3 regions of the Microbispora sp. GKU 823 genome follow, and region 1 is predicted to be linked to each of the others. Evidence: riboswitches for the same ligand, from Rfam matches in the RefSeq annotation. Region 1 holds a riboswitch; each other region holds the start of a gene.
The links. A riboswitch is a leader RNA that binds a small molecule or an ion and turns the genes downstream of it on or off. The one in region 1 is predicted to bind cyclic di-AMP.

Region 1 (3,809 bases):
GGTATGTGGGTCGTGCAGGGCAACTGGAACTCCACCTTGTGGCACGTCACGGGTTCGGCCTGGCGGAGCACCCCGCTCCCTCGCAAGGCCGGCACCGACGCCGCGCTGTTCTCGATCGCGCGCAGGCCCGGGACGGCGACGCTGTGGGGGGCGGGATTCACCGTGCCGCAGGGCGACCCCGACGATCCCTCGGCCAACGGCACTTTCTGGCGTACGCGCTGACCGGCTGGAATCGCCACATCGTGCACCGGTAGGAGTGGCCGAAGGCGGAGAGGGTGAGCATGCGGCGGAGCGAGTCCCCCATCGCGCGGGGCGTCCTGACGCTGACTCTCGCGGCCGCCGCCTTCGGCTCGGCGTGCTCGGCCGGGTCCCGGACCACACCACCGCAGACGCGGACAGGTCTTCCCACCCCGTCGGCCGCCCTCCGTCCCGCCACGACCGCCTATCCGGGAGCGGAATGGCGTCGCATCAGCCCGGATGACGCCGGTTTCGACCGCGCCGGGTTGGAGAAGATCGCTCTCGATGCCGGGAGGAGAGGCGCGAACTGCCTGGTCGTGATCCGGCACGGGCGACTCGTGGCCGACTGGTACTGGAACGACGCCGACACGACCACCAGCCAGGAGGTTTTCTCCGCGACCAAGTCCTACGCCGGCACCCTGGTCGGCATCGCCGAAGCGGAGGGCAGGCTTTCCATCGATGACAAGGTGTCTGAGTACGTCCCCGAGTGGGCCGGCACCCCCTCGGCAGACGTCACGATCAAGGACATCCTGAGCAACGTCTCCGGCCGGCACTGGGATTTCGACACCGACTACCGCCGCCTCGTCCGGGCCGCCGATCGCACGGGCTTCGCCGTCGGTCTCGCCCAGGACGCGGCCCCCGGGGACGTCTGGGCATACAACAACTCCGCCATCCAGACGCTCGATGCCGTGCTCACGAAGGCGACCGGGCAGAGTCCTGCGGCGTACGCGCAGGAGAGGCTTTTCGGCCCCCTCGGCATGAGCCGCTCGAGGATGACCCTTGATGGAGCCGGCAACACCAACATGTTCTCCGGCCTGAACTCCACCTGCGAGGACATGGCCCGCTTCGGCTATCTCTTCCTACGGGAAGGAAACTGGCAGGGGAAGCAGATCGTCCCCCGGCGGTGGGTCGAGGCGGCGACCGGCCGGCCGTCGCAGAAGTTGAACGCCGCGTACGGCTACCTGTGGTGGGTGAACGCCCGCGGTCCCGTCGTCGACCCGCTGAAGCCCAGCACGAGAGAGCGGAGTTCCGCCGCGCCACGCCGGCGCCTGGTCGAGGGCGCACCTCACGACATGTACTGGGCACTGGGTTTCGGTGGTCAGGTCATCCAGGTCGATCCCGGCTCGGACACGGTCGTCGTACGGCTCGGACGGAATGTCCCGAGAGACCGATACGGGCCTGCCGAAGCCGCCGAAGTGGTGACCACGGCCCTCGTGAAGCCGTAGAGGGACCACCGCCACGGGAGCCGGGGCGCTCGACGGCCGGGATCGGGGAGTAATACCAACTGGTGCAGAGCGGCGATGACCTCACCGCGCACGACTCAGTCCCCGCGAGCCGTTCGCGGGCTGTATGTGCGTGCGTTGACGGCCCGGAAGACGCGTAACGCATGTGACGAGCGTCACATACATCAGCCTATGGACATCCCGTGACCTGCGGTTATGCGCTTTTGATCCTTTTTACGTGATCCTTACCTTTTTGGGGCCTTTGCGACTACATGGGGCAAGTTGGTAGTTTCCTTGCCCTACGACGGGGTCCACGTGACGCCGCCGTTACGAACCCGGCCGGCCCGTGTTCGAAAACGACCATCCACTGTCACCGTCGCCACGTCCTCTCCGCCCCCCTGGGCGGCGGTGATGCCGAATCCGTGCAGCAAGGAGGCCCGGAGCCGGGGAACCAATCGACCTTCGACGAAGGTCTGGGGTGAATCGGCGCGTCAGCGCCGTAGGGCGACTTCCCCGCCCGAATCCGTCAGCTAACCCGGTAGGCACAAGCGGAAGACCCTAGGGAGAGATCCCCTGTCTACCAACTCCACCACTCTGCTCCGCATTGCCTGCGTCACGATCAGTAGCGCGGCACTCACCGCCTCCGCAGGAGCCTTGAGCGCGCTCCCCGCGGCCGCCGCGTCGGGGGCGGTGGCAGCCCCACCGGCGGCCTCGACGGTCATCCCACCCGAGCCCCCCGCTACGGTGACCACCCCGGACAACGGCGAGGTCCCCGCGGCGTCCACGGCGGACGACTCCGCGAACACGAAGGTCACCAAGTCGGCCCTCCAGCAGGAGAAGGCCGAGCACGCCATCAAGGTGGCGAAGAAGCACCTCGGCGATCCGTACGTATGGGGCGCGACGGGCCCACGGGCGTTCGACTGCTCCGGGCTCGTCCAGTTCGCCTGGCGCAAGGCCGGCGTCAAGCTCCCGCGCACGACATGGTCGATGCTCGATGCCGTCAAGAAGAGGGTCTCCCTGGCGCACCTCAAGCCCGGCGACCTCATCTTCACCAGCGGCGGCGGCCACGTGGGCATGTACATCGGGCACAAGAAGGTGATCAGCGCCCCGCACAGCGGCGCGGTGGTCAGCGTCGACAAGCTCAACGGTTACTGGAGGAGCAGCTTCCTCACCGCCGTACGCCCCGGGGTCTGACAGCGGGGCCACGGAGAAATCCTCGGCGGAGATGTCCCCGGCGCACGCCGCCGCCCGGGGCATCTCGCCGATCGAACTACGCGCCGTCCGCGATGAGGCGTCGGAGCAGGACCAGCAGGGTCCCGCGGTCCGTGTCCGACAAGGCGGTGTAGCACCTGGCGAGCACCTCGTCGGCGACCTTGTGCCCGGTTTGCAGGACCTGCTCGCCGGAAGGGGTGAGATGGTGCTCGATGCGCCGGCCGCGCCCGGGCCGGCGCTCGATCCATCCCTGGGCGACCAGCCGACCGGCGAGGGTCCCGAAGGCCTGCTCGGTCTGGAAGGTGGCCGCGGCCAGTTCCCGGGCCGACGCCCCGGGAGAGCGGCTGATCGCCCGGAGGGCGTCCCACTGGGCCAGCGTCGCGCCGATCGCCGACAGCCCGCTCTCCAGGGCCCGGTGCTGCCGATACTGAGCCTGTTTGACGGCTCGTCCGAGTTCTTGCAGATCGCCGTGCACGGTACAAGCTTAGTACGATACTAAGCTAGTTTAAATAAACATGTTTAGTTATGCTGTGCCCATGACCACGATCTCGCTCTACGACGACCTGTCCCTCACCGTGTCGGAGGCCGGAACCGGCCGACCGGCCCTGATCCTGCACGGCGGCGGCGGCCCCGCCACGGTCGCCGGCTCGCCCGGCACCTTCATCGGACGACACACGCCATCACGCCTGTGCACCCCGGCTGGGACGGCACGCCCCGCCCTCCATGGCTCACCGGCATAGACGACCTCGCCCTGGCCTACCTGCACTGCCTGCATCGGCTCGGACTGCGCGACGTCCTCGTCGTCGGCTCCTCCCTCGGCGGCTGGATCGCCGCCGAGATGGCCGTACGCGACACCGCGGGGATCATCACCGGCCTGGTGCTGATCGACGCCGTCGGCGTGCACGTCCCCGGCGAGCCGATCCGCGACTTCTTCTCCCTCGACGCCCGCGGCGTCGCCGAGTACGCCTGGCACGACTCGCAGCGGTTCTACGTCGATCCGGCCGATGTCCCCGCCGACCAACTCGCACGCCGGGCGGCCGACATGGCCACCATGCGCACGCTGGCGGGCGACCCCTACATGCACGACCCCAAACTGCTCCGCCGGTTGAGGCACGTCGACGTCCCCGCTCTCCTGCT
Region 2 (3,809 bases), on a different contig from region 1:
CGCAGGGCGGCGCCGATCTCCTCGCGTAGCGCGGCGCGGTAGAGGGCGACCAGCCTCCGCTCCCCGAACCTCGCGGCGATGTAGCGGCAGGCCAGCCACGCCTCCTCGTACGCCTGGGCGGGCCTGGCGGCGAAGTCGGCGGGCCCCGGCAGGGCGTTCAGCGCCGCCCTCCCTGCCGCCACGTCGGCGGCCAGCTCGGCGGCGACCGCACGGACCGGCAGCCCGCTGTCCAGATAGCCCACGTAATCGGCGAAGCCCTCCATGAGCCACATCGGGACCGCGCGGCGACCGGCGGTCGCGACGTGCGTCAGCTCATGGGTCACCACGACCAGACGGCCGGTCGCGGACAGGCGGGCGAACGCGGCCGGCTGCACGATCACGCGGCCGCCGGTGGCGACGGCCGCCAGGCCGTCCACGTTCGCCGGCGCGGCCAGCACGGCGGCCTGCTCCTCGGTGCGCGGCACGAGGACCACCGCGCCGCCGTACCCGCCCCAGATCCTCCTCACCGTGCGGCCCGCGCGATCGGCCAGCGCGGCGATCTCGGCGACCAGCGGCCGGGGCGACCCGACGACGACGGCGCGCTCGCCGCGGGCGACGGAGGCGCCGGTCCACATGCCCGGGTGCTCCCGCACGGCGGCCCGGGCAGCCAGCCGCAGGGCGAGCAGCGGGTCGGGCGGGGCCGCGGCGGCGGGCCCGGCGAGCAGCACGGCCAGCGCGACGGCCACGGCCGTGGTCGCACGGGGACGGACCCGATGAGGCGGAGCTTCGGGGTGGCGCCGGCCGGCCTCGGGGCGTACGCCGGGCACGCCTCCGGGCACACCGCTCGTGGCAGTCACGCCGTGCATGGTAGCCAGCACACGCCACCGGCCCCGTCCACCTCGGCGAGGTGGACGGGGCCGTAGGGACGGCGCCGGTCGAGGGGGCTGGTGACCGGTGCCCGTCAGACGCCCGGGCGGACGGCACCCACGAAGGTGCTCCTCCTGTAGGCGTCCAGCTTGTCGATCCGCACCCGCGTGCCGCTGTGCGGAGCGTGGATCATCTTGCCGTGGCCGACGTACATGCCGACGTGGCCGCCGCCGCTGGTGAAGATCAGGTCACCGGGCTTGAAGTTCCCCCAGGACACCTTCTTCCTGACCGCGCTGCGGATGGACCACGTCGTGCGCGGCAGCCGTACGCCCGCCTTGCGCCAGGCGTACTGGACCAGGCCCGAGCAGTCGAACGCGCCCGGTCCCGTGGCTCCGTAGCGGTAGGGGTCGCCGATCTGCTTCTCGGCCACCTTCACCGCACGCTGGGCCTTGGCCCGCTGGAGCGCGACCCTGGTGACCTTCCGCTTGGCGGCGCGCTTCTTGGTCTGCTGCTTCTTCGCGGCGGCCCTGCGGGCGGCGGTGTTCGCGCTCTTCGCCGTGGCCGTCTTCGTGGCCGTCTTCGTGGCTGGGGCCGTCTTGACGACCGTGACCGTCACCGTGTCCGCCGCCGCCGGATGCGCACCGGCGACCCCGACGGATGCCGTCAAAGCAGCACCACCAAGGGCAATTCGGGCAAGACGGGACAGGCTAGAGGGGGTGGTAGACAGGATCTCTCCTCGGGTCTTCCGCTCACGCCTACCGGGTTAGCTGACGGGTTCGGGCGGGGAAGTCGCCCTACGGCGCGCGATGCGCCGATTCACCCCGGACCTTCGCGTGAAGGTCGATGGTTCCCCGGCTCCGTGCCTCCTGACTGCACGGACTCGGCAGCCACCGGCGCTGAGGGATCCCGCGAGGGGGAGGGTGATGGAGAGCGCCGGTGACGGTGGATGACTGCGCGACGGCCGGCCGGACCGGGTGCGCCGCGGCGAGGCGTGCTCGCCGCGGCCCAGAAGCTACCGAGGACTCGCCGCGTTCGGCAAAGCCCTCCCGCCGGATAAAGATCGGATAACAGAGGCGGCGAAGAAGAAACCGCAGCTTACCCGCATCGCGAAAGGCTAAGTGTGACTCTGCTCACAATCTCGGCATCAACGGGTAAACCGGGTCACATGAGTCACAAAAGGCACAGAAGTTCACATAGAAGGCCGGGCCCTCAGGGGCGGACAGCTCCGATGGCGTGATACTCGGCGAGTGTGACAATCTTCACAACATCGCCGGTCTGCGGCGCGTGGACGACCTTGCCGTCGCCGGCGTAGATGCCGACGTGCCCGTACCCGGCGTGCCAGAGCAGGTCGCCCGGCTGGAGCTCGTCCAGCGAGACCCTGCGGCTCGCACCCCAGGCCCACTGCTCGTAGCTGGTCCGGGGCAGCGTCACGCCCGCAGCCGCCCACGCGGCCTGCACGAGCCCGGAACAGTCCCAGGCGTCCGGTCCCGTGCCCCCGTAGCGGTACGGCTTGCCGACCTGCTTGTAGGCGAACTGGAGGGCCGCCAGCGCGTTGCCGGACGCCGGCCCGGTGTAGACGATGCCGGCGCTGTTGGGGTTGCCGGGGTTGTACGTCCCGAGCGAGCGCAGCAGCTTCATCTGCTCCCTGACGAGCTTGTCGACCTTCTCCTTCTCGTCGGCGAGCTCGCTCTTGACGTCGGCGGCCTCCTGGTACACCACCTTGCTCTGGTCGCGGCGGTCCTTGAGGTCCTTGATCGCGCCCTCGTACTCCCTGAGCCGCCCGGCCCGCTCGGCCGACATGTGGTTGAGCGTGGCGAGGCCGCTGAGCATGGCATCGGGGTCGGCGCTGTAGAAGACGCCGCCCCACGACCCCATCTCGCCGACCTGGTAGCTGCTGACGGCCATCGAGACCAGCCCGGAGCGGAGCGCCTCGACCCGGACGTTCTGCTTCTTGTAGTCGTCGTTGATCGCGAGGTACTTCTGCCTCGCCTTCTTCCACTTCTCGTTGGCCGCGTTGTAGCGGTCCACGAGCTTGTCGGCCTGCTCGTTGAGCTTGTTCAACTTCGCCTTGGCCTGCGCGACTGTGGGCTTCGGATCCGCCTGCGCGCCCGTCACCGGCGTCAGCAGGACCACGGCGGCCAGACCGGCGGCCACCGGCACACGCCCTCGCACTGAGCCCCCTTGAGGATCAACCTCTTAGATCAACGAAACCTGCGGCGCGACTCTATCTAGGCGATCTTGATGCTTCAACCTATTCGCAGGTATTCGCGGCAGTCATCACGTACGGTGACGACGCCGGGCCGGAGCGCGCGTACGGCGCCTCAGCCGCGCCCGAGACGGCGCAGCAGTAGGAGCGAGGGCACCGGCCGGGCGCCCATGCGGCGCACCGACTCGGCCACCTCCCGGTCGGAGGAGACCACCGCGATGGCCCGCCCCGGCGGCTCCGCGCGCACCAGCGTGCGGATGAGGTCGTCGGCGATCTCCCCGGGCGCGCTGAACATCACCCGCACCCCGCGCGGCGCGGACACCTGGACGGGCCCGTTCAGCTCGGCGCCGTCGAACACGCACGTCACCTCCGCCCGCGTCTGCACGGCGAGCCCGCCGAGCCCGGTCAGCAGCCGGGCCCGCTGGTCGGCGAGGGTCAGCGACGGATAGCCGGTCTTGGTCACGTTGTAGCCGTCGACGATCAGATGCAGATGAGGGATGGCCAGGAGCTGGTCGAGGAGGCTGGGGGTCGTCGTTGGCCAGCGCCCGCGCGGGCACGGCCGTCACGCCCGCCTCGCCCGGCAGCACCGCGTTCACGTAGTCGGCCGGCCTGCTGATCGTCGTGGGCAGGCCGAGCTCCTTGCGCAGGCCGGCGGCGGCGTCCTGGAGCGCGTCCAGCAGCACCCGCACCCCGGGCGTCCTCGATGCTGCGGCCCTCGCGGGCGGCCCTGCGGCTGGCCTCCAGCTGGCGCTCGGCG
Region 3 (3,809 bases), on a different contig from region 1:
GTCCCGAAGTCGTCGAGATCGGGGGCTTCGTCCTCGGCGTCGAGCCCGGCACCACCAGCCCGTACGTCAACTACGCGACACCCCTGCCCGGCGCCAGGCTGGGCGGACGGGACGTCGCGGCGCTGATCGGGCGTTCCGCGAGCGCGGGCTCAAGCCCCGGCTCGAGTTCGCCCCGGACGCCGCGCCCGCCGTGGAGCCCGCGCTCCGCGAGGCGGGGTTCACCGTCGAGGCGGTGCACGACTATCTCGTCTGCACCCCGGCCACGCTGACGCCGCCGCCGGCCGTCCTCCCTGTGGAGGCGCCGGCCACGGACGAGGACTACGTGGCGATCGACGCCGCCCTGTCCGAGGCGTTCGGCGGCGAGTTCGCCGCGTCGCCGGAGGGCGCGGCCCGGCTGCGCCGTACGGAGGAGAACGGCGGCGCGGTCCGGTTCGTCCGGGCGCCCGGCGGCGGCTGCGCCGGGGCGGCCATGTGCTCCGCTCCGGCCGTGGAGACGTCGGAACTCGCCGGGGTCGGCACCCGCCCCGGCTTCCGCGGACGGGGCATCGCCGCCGCGGTCACCGCCACGCTCGCCGAGACGATGCTCGCCAGGGGAGCACGGTCGGTGTGGCTGGAGTACGGCGGCGAGGGATCGCGCCGGGTCTACGAACGCGTGGGCTTCCGGCCAGGGGGCACTCGCCTGTACATGTCGCTCGAAGCCTGACGACCGCGGACCGCCGGCCGTCCGCGCCCTGCCCTCACCCTGGGCGGCGCCGCGCGGCGGCGACGAGGCGGGATCAGGCGGGAAGGGACCGGCGGGTGGCCGACGCGAGCCCGGGCGGCGCCGCGGCCAGGGCCTTGTGGATGGCCTCGACCAGGGCGAGCGCCGCCTCCTCGGTGAGCTCGATCGCGACCCGGGCCGACGGGCCCTCGGCCGGGTTGGTGAGGTCGATGTTCACCGTGTGCTCCTGGCACGCGTGGTAAGGATGGTCGACGTAGACCATGCCGTCGGTGACCGTGAACCAGCCCGACGCCCCCTTGGCGGCGCCGTCGATCCGGATCTTCTCGGTGAGATAGGTGCACATCCCTGTTCTCCTCAGGCGGCGAGGTGGCGGCTGAAGAAACCGAAGACCTTCTTCCAGCCCTCCACCGCGGCGGCGGGCCGGTACGCGGGGCGGTCCACGGAGAAGAACCCGTGCCCGGCGTCGGGGAAGACGTGGAACTCGTGTTCCTTGCCGAGTTTGTCCAGCTCCGCGGAGAGCACTGCCACCTCGTCCGGCGAGGGGAACCTGTCGTCCGCGCCGAAGAGCCCGAGCAGCGGGCAGGACAGGTCGCCGGCCCGGGAGATCAGCGGTTCGGCCTTGAGCGGGGATTCGGCGGGCGGCGCGGTGACCACGAAGGCCCCGTAACAGTCGACGGCCGCGTCGATCCGGAGCGAGCAGGCGGCCAGGAACGTCTGCCGCCCACCCGAGCAGTAGCCGATCACTCCGATCTTGCCGTTGGCGTGCTCCAGGCCCTTGAGGTACGCCGCGGCGCCGGCGACGTCCCCGACGAGCTGCTCGTCGGGGACGCCCCCCTTGGCCCGGGCCGCGGCGGCCTGGTCGTCCGGGCTGACCCCGGCGCCCTCCCGGGAGTACAGGTTGGGGCAGATCGCCGCGTAGCCGTGCGCGGCGAACCTGCGGACGATCTCCTTGGTGGCCTCGTCGTAGCCGGGCAGGTGGTGGATGACCACGACCCCGCCGTAGGGGCCGGAGCCGAGCGGCCGGGCCGCGTACGCTTCGAGTTCGGCCCCTTCGTGCCCGGTCACGGCGACCGTACCGGCCCACATCGCGTCCGTCATAAGAAAGTCCCTTTTCCCTGTGGCGACCAGCAGTTAGCTTGGCTAACTAAGCTAGCCGCCCGGTAATGATCCGATGAATACGGCAGTGCCGCGGCCGGCGAGCGGCGCGGCGTCGCCGTCATCGCGGGCGGGGTGTTCAACAGCGGCATCCTTGCCGCCTCTGACCCCTTGCCGAGTGTGTGGGCGCATGTGCCGTACGACGCTGTGTGGCGTATCTCACCGCGGGCGGCCCGCGACCGTGAGGACCTGCGGAAGCACGGAACGGCTGCGACCAGAATGATGCCCTTTGCCGGGTTTTTGGTCGTGTCACACTTGTTATCTACTAAGCTTCCCGATGTCTCGCCGGTGTGCGGTCCTCAACCCGAGGACGACCGGCGACCGCCGAATCCCGGAAGTCATCGATCCCGGGAACCGGGGACCCACGTCTCTTGGGGTGAATCCGGACCATCCGGTAGGGCTACTCCTGGCCCGAACCCGTCAGCTAACCCGGTAGGCGGCCAAGGAGAGGAGAGCGCGTGGAGTGTCGGCTCCACCTGCCCACCCGGTCCGCGTCGCGTCGCCGGACCACATGCCCGCCCTGGAACGTCTCCAGGCTTCCGGGGTGATGGCGCGCCCGTGACGGGCTGCCACATCTCCCGTTTCTGATTCCGCCCCGCCGCGGCCGTGTCCCCGGCCGGTCATGCCGTCATGCCGTCACGCCCCGCGGGCCGGTTCGTCATGTCTCGAAGCGCGCCATGAGGAGCCTCCGATTTCCACCGATCCGATTGCTCGACAGCTGCTCGACGCCGTCCGCCCCGAACTGGGCTACCGCGAACGAGCCGGAAAACACACGAAGTTCGGCAAGTGGTACGCCGACAACGTCGCCAAGGACCCCGATTTCACGACCGCTCCCTGGTGCGACATGTTCGTCTCCTGGGCGGCGGACCGGGCCGGGGTGCAGGACCACGTCGGCGAGTTCGCGCTGACCACGCGGCACGCCAAGTGGTTCAAGGAGCACCACGCCTGGAGCGGCAAGCCCGAGCCGGGCGCCGTGGTCTTCTTCGCCTGGTCGGGGTCGAAGAAGATCCGCGACATCGACCACGTCGGCATCGTCGAGAAGGTCGTCGGCGGGAAGGTCCACACGATCGAGGGCAACGTCGACGGCGTGTGGCTCAAGCGCAAGGTGCGCGACAAAAGCAAGATCGTCGGGTACGGCCTGCCGCGCAAGGTCAAGGTGACGCCGAAGGCGCCGGTGACGATCCAGCCCGTGGCGGCCGTGCATGCGAGCGTTCAGGGCGCGGGGCCCACCACCAGGAACATGGCGGCCACCCAGGGGCAGTCGCTCGACCTCGTGTGGTCGCCCGGCGACGCCGTCCTGCCGGCCGGTCTGCTGTTCGCGGTGGTCTCCACCGCCGTGACCGGACTGCGGTTCAAGGCCGCGGCGGCGACGTCCGGCGGACGGCACCGCAAGCGTGGGTGACCTCCCGCCGCCTTCCCGGATCTGCGGGTGTCGCGTTGCCGGCTCCGGCCATCGCGGCGGCCTCATCCCAGGAGGCTCTTCATCTCCCTGATCTCGGCCGACTGGCTGGAGACGATGGACGCCGCCATCCGCCGGGCCGGCTCGTAGACCCCGGTGCGCAGTTCGTCGCGCGCCATGGCGACGGCGCCTTCGTGGTGCCGGATCATCATCGTGAGGAAGGCCCGGTCGAAGGCGCGTCCTGACAGCCGTTCGAGACGCCGCATGTCCTCGGGGGACATCATTCCGGGCATGGCGTGGTGCGCCGGCCCGGGGCTCCCGCCGGGCGCCGGCTCGCCCCAGGCCGTGAGCCAGCCGCTCATCGTCCGGATCTCGGGAGCCTGCGCGGCCTCGATCCGCCGGGCGAGCCGCGCGACCCGGGGATCCGCCGCGCGGCCCTCGGCCAGCCTCCCCATCTCCACCGCCTGACGATGATGCGGGATCATCATCCGGGCGAACATGACGTCCTGGTCGTTGTGGTCGGCCGCCGGCGTC

Region 2: linked by a shared signal. The riboswitch ahead of B1L11_RS04700 (C40 family peptidase) and the one ahead of B1L11_RS35275 (C40 family peptidase) in region 1 are both predicted to bind cyclic di-AMP.
Region 3: linked by a shared signal. The riboswitch ahead of B1L11_RS37400 (CHAP domain-containing protein) and the one ahead of B1L11_RS35275 (C40 family peptidase) in region 1 are both predicted to bind cyclic di-AMP.

What each region holds. Positions count from the first base shown of each region.
Region 1 is NZ_MWJN01000099.1:6,332-10,140, forward strand. Features, by position in the region: gene B1L11_RS35265 (hypothetical protein) at 1-222, shown strand, start outside; gene B1L11_RS35270 (serine hydrolase) at 282-1,463, shown strand; cyclic di-AMP (ydaO/yuaA leader) riboswitch at 1,863-2,020, shown strand; gene B1L11_RS35275 (C40 family peptidase) at 2,205-2,654, shown strand; gene B1L11_RS35280 (MarR family winged helix-turn-helix transcriptional regulator) at 2,731-3,147, opposite strand; gene B1L11_RS48945 (hypothetical protein) at 3,209-3,412, shown strand; gene B1L11_RS35285 (alpha/beta fold hydrolase) at 3,361-3,809, shown strand, end outside.
Region 2 is NZ_MWJN01000005.1:104,560-108,368, forward strand. Features, by position in the region: gene B1L11_RS04695 (hypothetical protein) at 1-836, opposite strand, end outside; gene B1L11_RS04700 (C40 family peptidase) at 941-1,513, opposite strand; cyclic di-AMP (ydaO/yuaA leader) riboswitch at 1,588-1,742, opposite strand; gene B1L11_RS04705 (C40 family peptidase) at 2,056-3,018, opposite strand; gene B1L11_RS49765 (NYN domain-containing protein) at 3,168-3,515, opposite strand; gene B1L11_RS04710 (hypothetical protein) at 3,533-3,809, opposite strand, start outside.
Region 3 is NZ_MWJN01000113.1:3,098-6,906, reverse strand. Features, by position in the region: gene B1L11_RS37415 (GNAT family N-acetyltransferase) at 191-703, shown strand; gene B1L11_RS37410 (DUF6295 family protein) at 777-1,064, opposite strand; gene B1L11_RS37405 (dienelactone hydrolase family protein) at 1,076-1,819, opposite strand; cyclic di-AMP (ydaO/yuaA leader) riboswitch at 2,189-2,331, shown strand; gene B1L11_RS37400 (CHAP domain-containing protein) at 2,499-3,278, shown strand; gene B1L11_RS37395 (DUF305 domain-containing protein) at 3,341-3,809, opposite strand, start outside.